DNA from 3 places in the Comamonas sp. A23 genome. Region 2 is predicted to be linked to each of the others. Evidence: riboswitches for the same ligand, from Rfam matches in the RefSeq annotation. Region 2 holds a riboswitch; each other region holds the start of a gene.
The links. A riboswitch is a leader RNA that binds a small molecule or an ion and turns the genes downstream of it on or off. The one in region 2 is predicted to bind glycine.

Region 1 (3,258 bases), on a different contig from region 2:
CGATCAGCTGGATGTGCCGGTCCTTGAGGCCGCGCTCCAGCTCCCCTGTCTGCTGCAGCGACTCCCCGGCTGCGCTTGGATGATTTCGACTCATGTTGTATGTCTCCGTTTTGCCATTCACACGGCAACAGCTGCCCCTCACGGGGCGCTGCGGCTGCCGTGTCTGGCTTGTTGATGAGGTTTTCAGGTCGTGGTCAGGCGCTGGCGGTGCTCAGCGTGGCCGGTCGGGGCTGTCTGCTGGCGCTGCCCATGGACTGCAGCACGAGGTCGCCGACCATGTCGGCGGTGACGGCCGACAAGGTCCAGCCCAGATGGCCGTGGCCGGTGTTGTAGAACACGCAGGGCTTGTTGCCGGGGCCCACGCGCGGCAGCATGTCCGGCATCATGGGGCGCAGGCCAGCCCAGGGCACGACGCTGCGCGTGCTGACACCGGGGAAGCACTGCTGAACCCATTCGATGAGCGGGCGGATGCGGTCGGCGCGGATGTCCTTGTTGAAGCCGTTGAACTCCGCCGTACCGGCAACTCGGAAGCGATCGTCGCCGAGGCGGCTGGTGACCAGCTTGGTCTCGTCGTCCAGCAGACTCACCACGGGGGCTGCGGCGCGGCTGGCTTCGTCCGGCAGATTCACCGTGATGGAATAGCCCTTGACCGGATAGATGTTGACGCTGTCGCCGAGCTGGGCGGCCAGGGCGCGGCTGGCCGTGCCTGCGCAGACCACCATGGCGTCGAAAGTCGAGGTCTCGGTTTCCAGGCCCTGGCGCACGGTCACGCTGGCCTGCTTGCCATTGCTGTTCACCGACACGATTTCCTGGCCGTAGCGGCATTGCACGCCCAGTCGCTCGCAGGCGGCGGCAAGGCCGCTGGTGAACTTGTGGATGTCGCCCGTGGAGTCGCTCTCGGTGAAGTAGCCGCCGTAGAAGGTTCCGGACAGGGTCGGCTCTATGGAGCGCATCTCCTGCGGTGTCACGGCGCGGCGCTCCAGACCGCCTTTGGCCAGCAACCGGGAAACCTTGCCCGCATGTTCAAAGCCTGCTCGGTCGCGGTAGATATGCAAGATGCCTTTTTGCTTCAGATCGAAGTCAATGCCTTCGCTGGCCGCCCAGTCAAACAGGTGCTCACGTGCCGCAATCGCCAGCCTGGCGGTCTCCACGGTGTTTTTCTCGTAATGGGGGATGGCAGCGAGAAACTGGCAGAACCAGGAAATCTTGTGCCAGCTGGGCCTGGGGTTGAGCAGCAGCGGAGCATCGCTCTTGAACATCCACTTGAGGCCCTTGACGATGGTGGACCAATGGGTCCAGACCTCGGCGTTCGAGGCCGAGAGCTGGCCGCCATTGGCGAACGAGGTTTCCATGGCGGCATAGCGCTGCTTCTCGAACAGGGTGACGGAAAATCCGCGGCGTGCGAGGGCGTAGGCGGTGGTCACGCCCGTGATGCCACCGCCGATGACGGCGATTGTCTTCATGATTCAGATTCCAGAAACGTCAAGGGTGGAGCCCGTGCGCAACATGCGCAGCGAACGCCCCCTCTGTTCTGGACCTGAGAGATTCACGAGGCAGGGCCTTGCGGCGCTGCTCGCTTGCTCCTTCGGTATGCCCGGCGGACGATGACGTCCGGACATTCTTCAGAGTGTGTGAAAGCGATGCCGATCCTTTGGCCTGAGAGTTTCCGGGGCGGTTGCTCCTTCGGCGCTGCATGCGCCAAGTTTGCGCTGCAGTCTCTCTCGGCATCACCGGGCTGAGAGCCTGTGGGCAAATGTAGGAAGAATGGCGGCGCCTGGATATACGGGTTTTCTAGACTTCTGCGCCAAGGCTCAGCCATGGCTGCTCATGTCGGGTCCATGCTATTTGATAGCGCCTGCCGCTTATCCTTCAAGGGAATATTGATTATTTGTCTATGAAAATGAATTTATTAAAGCGCAGTGTGCTTCTAAATTCATAGCGATAGACGCTGTCAAGTGCCGCCGAGCAGCCCCAGAGTCAGCCCCTGCATTGGCATGGCGGGTCATGGTCGGCGGTGGATTTGGGCAAAATATCGTCTTTGCCTGTCAATGGGCCCGGCGATATCACCGCTTTGCCATTGAAGCACCCGACTGGGGTGGCTGCCGATTCAGGATGCAACTGGCCTATCCGCCATGGCGTTCTGCTGTCATGGCTTCGTTCCTTTGTCCTTGTTGCCCGCGACCGTCATGGTCGCCTTTTTGCGTTGCCTGTCGCAGCGCCTGCGGGATGGTTGGGTGTTTTGTCCGGATGGGCGCAAACCATTACAACAAGACATTTATGTCCCAACCCAACTCAAGCCAGCAGCTCGCGCCGACTGGTGATGGTGACGATAACCAGCCCCGCTTGCACCGGGTGCTCAAGCAGCGCCACCTGAGCATGATCGCCATTGGCGGCGCCATCGGAACGGGCCTGTTCGTGGCCTCCGGCTCGGCCATCGCTCAGATCGGCCCCGGCGGTGCCGTGCTCACCTATCTGCTCATCGGCATCATGGTGTACTACATCATGACCAGCCTGGGCGAGCTGGCTGCCTTCATGCCGGTGGCCGGTTCCTTCTCGACCTATGCCTCGCGCTATGTGGATCGCGGCTTCGGCTTTGCGCTGGGCTGGAACTTCTGGTTCAGCTGGGCCGTGGTGGTGGCGGTGGATCTGGTGGCCTCGCAACTGGTCATGGCCTACTGGTTTCCCGATGTGCCGGGCATCCTCTGGAGCGGCCTGTTCCTGTTGCTGATGGTGGGGCTGAACGCGTTTTCCGCGCGCGGTTTTGCCGAGGCCGAGTACTGGTTCGCGCTGATCAAGGTGCTGGCCGTGGTGGCCTTTCTGATCACCGGCGTGCTGATTCTGTTCGGCATCATCAGCAACGGCCATGTACCGGGCTTCGAGAACTGGACCACGGGCGATGCGCCATTCGTCGGCAATTTCGCGACCTTTGTGGGCGTGGCCATGATCGTGGCCTATTCCTTCCAGGGCACGGAGCTGGTGGGCGTGGCGGCGGGCGAATCCGAGAATCCGCGCGAGAACGTGCCGCGTGCGATTCGCCAGGTGTTCTGGCGCATCCTGCTGTTCTATGTGCTGGCGATTGTCGTCATCGGCTTTCTGATTCCCTATACCGATCCGCAGCTGCTGCGCACCGATGTGGCCGATATCGCCGTGAGCCCGTTCACGCTGGTGTTCCAGCACGCGGGCCTGCTGTCGGCGGCCACGGTGATGAATGCGGTGATCCTGACCTCGGTGCTGTCGGCCGGTAACTCCGGCATGTAT
Region 2 (3,258 bases):
GCAGCACGGCATAGAGATCGCCACGCCCATGATGGGTGAGCGCCTGGACCTGGATGCCCCCCATGCCGGATCGCCCTGGTGGCGCGCCTGCGCCGAGGCCGACAGCAAGGGACTGGATCTGCGCCCCGCGCAACCCTGAAGGTGCAACCCGCATGGCCGACAATGTCCTCATGGACATTTCGCGCACCTCACACCTTGCCGCCGCCTGCGCCGCGTCTCTGACCGCCTTGCTGCTCGGAGCCTGCTCCCACCTCTCCGATGGCAGCCAGCCCAAGCAACCACCGAATGCCGGCATCTCGATCACAGTTTCCGGGCAGCCGGAGCCGACGCCGGCTCCGCCATTGGACACGCAGCACAGGCGGCCACAGAGCATGGAATGGCCTGCCTGGATCAAGGCAGACTGCACACCCCCCGCCCAGCTCGATCGGCAACCGCAGCCACGCCGCCACACCACGCCTTTCATCAGCGCCCACTGGTTTCCGAACGGGCTGGAGACCACGGTGGTCTTCCGCCTGGAAGTCACGGCCCAGGGCGAACTCGGCCGTGTAGCCTACCAGCCCGCCGATACCGATCCCCGCATCGTGAAGTCCATCATGCGCTCGCTCGAACGCTGGAAGTTCAAGCCCGGCATGCGCCAGGGCCAGTCCGTGACGTCCTGCTTCGAGCAGCCCTACCAACTGGTGTTTCCGCGCCAGGAGATCGATGCTCCTCGAACGCCCGCCATGAACACAGAACCGCAGTGAGACCGCAAGCTCAATTCCAGCGATCTGTGCTCGAAAACCCCAGAATCCATCCGATTCGGTGGTGCAAGCCCCTTGCCCACCGCTAGAATCGCCAAGGTCAGGAGAGAGTGCCTGCAGCTTGAAGCTGCCTCGCACCGCCGAAGGCGCAGACCCCCAACCCGGTGTCAAAACGCTCAGGCAAAAGGACTGACAAGCGCTGCAAGGTGTGCAAACCTGCAGCGTCCCTTGCTGGAGAGAGATGCAGGCCGTCATTTCGTATGTGCGCCGGCATCCACCGAAGGAGCAAACTGCCCGATGCAATGCGTGCAGTGAATCTCTCAGGTAAAGCGGACAGCAGGGCAAGCCCGCCACGCATGGCCCAGCCATGCATGGCCACTCATTTTGGTTTGACCACCGGAGCGCTTGCCTGTGACTGCTGCTGACACCTCTTCCGATCTGCGTTCCACACCGCTGTTTGCACTGCACCAGAAACTGGGTGCCCGCATGGTGCCGTTTGCCGGCTACGCCATGCCCGTGCAATACCCTCAAGGCCTGATGGCCGAGCATCTGCACACGCGCAAGGCTGCCGGCCTGTTCGATGTCTCGCACATGGGCCAGTTGCTGTTGCGCGGCCCCGATGCCGCCGCCGCGCTCGAATCGCTGATGCCCGTCGATGTCATGGACCTGGGCCTGCACAAGCAGCGCTACGGCCTGCTGCTCGATGAACAAGGCGGAATTCTCGACGACCTGATGTTCGTCAACCGCGGCGATGATCTGTTCCTCATCGTCAACGGTGCCTGCAAAGAGGCCGATATCGCTCATATCCAGAGCCGCATCGCCAGCCGCTGCGAGGTCGTCCCACTGCCCGAGCGCGCCCTGCTGGCCCTGCAAGGCCCGCAAGCCGTCACTGCCCTCTCGCGTCTGATTCCCGGTGTGACGCAACTGCTCTTCATGACCGGCAATTACTTCGACTGGCAAGGCCATGCGCTCTACATCACGCGCAGCGGCTATACGGGCGAGGACGGCTTTGAAATCTCCCTGCCCGGCGAAGCTGCCGAAGCCTTTGCCGAAGCGCTGCTGGCACAGCCCGAGGTGGCCCCCATCGGTCTGGGCGCACGCAACTCGCTGCGCCTAGAAGCCGGACTTTGCCTGTACGGCAACGACATAGACACCAGCACCACGCCGGTCGAAGCCGCGCTGAACTGGGCCATGCAGAAGGTTCGCCGCACCGGCGGCGAGCGCGAGGGCGGTTTTCCCGGTGCGGCCATCGTGCTGGAGCAATTGCAGAACCCTCAGTCGCTGCGCCGCAAGCGCGTGGGCCTGATCGCGCTGGAACGCATTCCCGTACGCGAGCCTGCCGTGCTGGAAAACATGGACGGACAGCATATCGGCCACATCACCAGCGGCCTGCTCAGTCCCACGCTCAACCAGCCTGTGGCGCTGGCCTATGTCGAGCCCGACTACGCCGCCATCGATACGGAAATCTTCGCCATGGTGCGCGGCAAGCCCGTGCCCATGAAGGTAGTCGCCACGCCCTTCGTTCCCACCCGCTACTACCGCGGCTAGGTCTGCCGCCGCGCATGAGACGGGCCAGTTTGCCAAACAGCGGCCAGAACACCGCTAAAGTGCGAGCTGGACCTTTCTCAAACAACACCCGATTCCCCTGAATCCCCCATCTGGAGCTTTCCATGAGCATCAAGTATTCCAAAGAACACGAATGGATCAACGCCGCTGACAGCAATGCCGCCATCGTCGGCATCACCGTACACGCACAGGATGCACTGGGCGATGTGGTGTTTGTGGACCTGCCTGCCGTGGGCTCCACCTTCAAGGCCGGCGATGTGGCTGGCGTGGTCGAGTCCGTCAAGGCCGCTGCCGATGTCTACATGCCCGTGACCGGCGAGATCGTCGAAGTCAACGAAGCCCTGCGCGATGACCCGTCGCTCGCCAACAGCGACCCCCTGGCCGCAGGCTGGTTCTTCAAGGTCAAGATGAGCAATGTGGGCGAACTCGAAGCTCTGATGGAAGAGACCGCCTACAACGACTTCGCCAAGGACAACTAAGCGTATCAACGGCCCTCGCATTGCGAAGGCCGTTTTTGCATGCAGCCATGAGCACCATTCTGTATTTCGACGATCCGGACGTCGGTCTCGCCCGCGAGACCAGCCACCCGACCTTTGCGCGCATCGCAGCCCAGGACTTCTATTACGACGGCGGTGACGACTTCAGCCCCTTCGGCAGCGATGATGGCAGCGACACACTGGCCGCTCTTCAAGAGTGGTACCAGGAGCAAACAGGCGGCAACGCCAAGGCCCTGCGCTTTTTACAGCAGCAACTGAGCGACTGGGATCTGCCCGTGCCCCAGGGCATGCTGGCTCATGACGATGCGGCCAAGGCCCAGTGGCTGGCCAGCGATGACATGAACCAGATCTATCTGCGCTCGGTCTGCCGCGCACACGTGGCCACCGCCTTTGGTCAGCTCAAGATCACAGGCAGCATCGATGCCGATCTGCACAAGCAGGCCCTGCTCGCCCTG
Region 3 (3,258 bases), on a different contig from region 2:
AGTCTTCAGCTGAGGTGAGAAAGTAGTTTGTACGGTCGTCATAAATCGTTCTAGGCCACCAATTAGGATTGGAACGCTCCCTGATTCGGATCCCCACGCCAGCAACTGAAGTCCTGAAGGTGCCAAACCCGTCCGACTCGCTGCTGGTCATCACGGTGTAGGCCGTTCTTCCCATGACCCTCTTGCACTGAATGAACCCGCCCGAGCCTACGGCCTGGGCGTTCTTCAAATTAATGACTGTTCCCACGGGGACCGACGGATTAAATTCCCCCGTTTCCCACGACTGAATCCGCAAGGTAACCATCGGAACCTCCTCGCCGCTGTCCAGCTTGATAGTGCAGACGCCTTGAGCCTTGACTGCCATTGGTGCAGCCACAAGAAACGAGGTGCACAAGAATCGCAAAATGACCGGCATCAATTTGCGTTTTAGAAATCGTTGATTCGCCATTGAGATTCCACAAATACCTTTTCTGAGCAGAGCATGGTATTTGTGGTTCAGATGGCAATTTCTAGGAATATTCTCAAAAGCTTGGCGTGGGCCGGCTATCACCGTGTTTCGTGCCTCCCTCACTCAGGCTTGCAATCGAGTCGGCTTCAGGCTGACCTGAGGCACTCACAGACCCATGCCGAAGCGGCGGCAATCGCCAACACCAGTTGCTGCACGCCGCCTGTCTTTAACAGCTGTTTTACGCTCCAAACCGGCTGTTCGAATCGCATGGCCGCCACGCAACGGTTCAAAGGGCCGCTTCTGCGTGCCGCGACAGGTTCGTGTCGTCCCTAAGCAGTCTGTCAACGCCTGAAGAATGAGCGAGCTCTTCGAGAGCACCGCTTGTTATTGCAGACGGCTTCACAGACGAAAACGCGGGCTTGCGCGAGCCATGGCGGGGTCGGACCGGCCTTGCGCACCCTGCGCCGGCGGCCGCAGAAGCACACCAATACAGGTATTAACCCGAATAAAGTCGCTGAAACTGGCTAAAATCGCGCCCATCCCGCGGGAGAGCGGAGCCTTTAGAGGGTTCCCGCCGAAGGCGCAAACTCCCATAATCGCTCAGGCAATAAGTACCGCAGGTGGGTCTGACAAGACCCGGATATCGCCAACTGGAGAGCAGCCCGCAACCACAAGTCTGCAGGGCTCACCGAAGGGGCAAGCATGTCCACCGCGAAGGTGCTCATGCGCAACTCTCAGGTAAAAGGACAGCGGGAGAGGCAAGCCGGACACTCCCGCCGATGTGAGTGGCTGGTCTATTTTCAAGTGCCTTCATGCTTCCTTCCGTCTCTTTGCTGGACTCGTTCCAGGCCTCCAACTTCACCGTCATGCTGGTCATCTATCTGGTGGCCATTACCGCCGAAGCCATGTCCGGCGCACTCGCCGCAGGCCGGCGCAATATGGATATCTTCGGCGTCGTCGTCATCGCCTTTGTCACTGCCCTGGGAGGCGGCACCATCCGCGACATGGTGCTGGGCCACTACCCCATCGGCTGGACCCAGCACCCTGAGTATGTGTATCTGGTCATCAGCTTCGGTCTGCTGACCACCGTGATTGCACGCCATATGCACAGGCTCAAGCAGGTGTTTCTGCTGCTGGACGCCATGGGTCTGATCGCCTTTTCGCTGATCGGCTGCAATACCGCGCTGGAGCTGGGCTACCCCACCATCGTCATCATCATGGCCGGCATGATTACCGGCATCAGCGGCGGCATCTTGCGCGATGTGCTCTGCAACCAGGTCCCCGTGGTGTTCCGCCGCGAGCTGTATGCCAGCGTGTCGCTGTCCGTATGCCTGATGTTCCTGGGCCTGCGCTATCTGGATGTCAGCCCCAATATCAGCACCATCGTGTGCTTTGCCGGCGGTCTTGCCTTCCGTCTGGCCGCCATTCGTTTCAAATGGCGCCTGCCGGTTTTTTCGTACCAGCAGCGCTGGGAATAAGATCGAGCTCCCCCTGTGGCGCTGCGCGCCTTTCCCCTCTCTTGCGACGCAGGAGGGGGACGCAGTCATCGCTGCGGGGCGGCCCTTGCCTGGCTGCTCTGACCTAGACTGCGCCATGCATTACCCATGTAGTTTCACTTTCCATGTCTGAACCGATCACATGGATGCCGGATGGCACCCCCTACAGCTCCAGATTCGGCGATCGCTATCACAGCGAGTTCGGCGGCCTCGACCAGGCCAGCCAGGTTTTTCTCGGTGGCTGCAACCTGCCAGCAGCCTGGGCCGATGCAGCGCAGTGGCGCATCCTGGAGACCGGCTTTGGCTTCGGCCTGAATTTCCTGGTCACCTGGGCGGCATGGAAGGCCGATCCCAGACGCCCGCGCATTCTGCATTTTGTCTCGGTGGAGGCCTACCCTGTCTCGCGCGAGGATCTGCTCGCGTTTTTGCCGGCCGATGAGGTACTGCGCGCGCTTGGCGAACAACTGGCCGAGCAATGGTGGGGACTGCTGCCGGGCGTGCATCGCCTTTCCTTTGATGACGGCCAGGTGCTGCTGACGCTCTATATAGGCGATGCCAGGACCATGCTGCGCAAGCAGCAGATGACGGCGGACAGCGTGTATCTGGATGGCTTCTCTCCCCAGCTCAACCCCGAGATGTGGGATGAAGATGCCATGAAGAACATTGCCCGCCATTGCCGCCGGGGCACGCAGCTTGCCACCTGGTGCGTGGCCGGCCATGTGCGCCTGGCGCTCAAGGCTCAGGGTTTTGAAGTCAAGAAGCGCGCTGGCGTGCCGCCCAAGCGCCATAACCTGCATGCAGCCTACAACCCGGCCTGGGAGCCACGCCATCGCCCGGACGGCCTGCCTGCGCCCGTGAGCCAGGCCGGCCGCTGCCTGGTGCTGGGGGCGGGCCTGGCAGGAGCCGCCGCTGCCGCCAGCCTGGCAAGACGCGGCTGGGAAGTGACGGTTCTGGATGCTGCGGCCGGGCCTGCGGCAGGAGCATCAGGCCTGCCAGCCGGCTTGTTTTGCCCGCATATTTCGCCCGATGACAGTGTTCTATCGCGCCTGTCCAGAAGCGGCGTACGCACAACGCTACAAAATCTGCAGCAACTGAGCCAAGCGCAAAAGTTGCATCCAGCCCAGGACTGGGCCCATGGCGGCGTGCTGGAGCATGACCTGAACGAGCCCTCCCATCTGCCCAGGTCATGGCTGCAACCCGGCAGCGAGAACAGCCCCTGGGGCCTGCACTGGAGTGCGCCTGCGCTGCCGGCTCAGTTGGCTGCGGCACAGCTGCCTGCAGACAGCCACGCCGTATGGCATGAGCAGGCTGGCT

Region 1: it holds a riboswitch for glycine, as region 2 does, so the genes downstream of both, EIC84_RS05740 (D-amino acid dehydrogenase) here and gcvT (glycine cleavage system aminomethyltransferase GcvT) in region 2, are expected to answer to the same signal.
Region 3: it holds a riboswitch for glycine, as region 2 does, so the genes downstream of both, EIC84_RS13975 (trimeric intracellular cation channel family protein) here and gcvT (glycine cleavage system aminomethyltransferase GcvT) in region 2, are expected to answer to the same signal.

The regions. Positions count from the first base shown of each region.
Region 1 is NZ_RSDT01000002.1:276,033-279,290, reverse strand. It holds gene EIC84_RS05745 (amino acid permease) at 1-94, opposite strand, end outside; gene EIC84_RS05740 (D-amino acid dehydrogenase) at 195-1,463, opposite strand; glycine riboswitch at 1,635-1,734, opposite strand; gene EIC84_RS05735 (amino acid permease) at 2,278-3,258, shown strand, end outside.
Region 2 is NZ_RSDT01000001.1:769,533-772,790, reverse strand. It holds gene EIC84_RS03605 (MBL fold metallo-hydrolase) at 1-139, shown strand, start outside; gene EIC84_RS03600 (hypothetical protein) at 153-743, shown strand; glycine riboswitch at 832-942, shown strand; glycine riboswitch at 962-1,087, shown strand; gene gcvT (glycine cleavage system aminomethyltransferase GcvT) at 1,152-2,288, shown strand; gene gcvH (glycine cleavage system protein GcvH) at 2,411-2,785, shown strand; gene EIC84_RS03585 (MolR family transcriptional regulator) at 2,833-3,258, shown strand, end outside.
Region 3 is NZ_RSDT01000005.1:225,343-228,600, reverse strand. It holds gene EIC84_RS13980 (fimbrial protein) at 1-448, opposite strand, end outside; glycine riboswitch at 983-1,075, shown strand; glycine riboswitch at 1,089-1,208, shown strand; gene EIC84_RS13975 (trimeric intracellular cation channel family protein) at 1,261-1,926, shown strand; gene mnmC (FAD-dependent 5-carboxymethylaminomethyl-2-thiouridine(34) oxidoreductase MnmC) at 2,091-3,258, shown strand, end outside.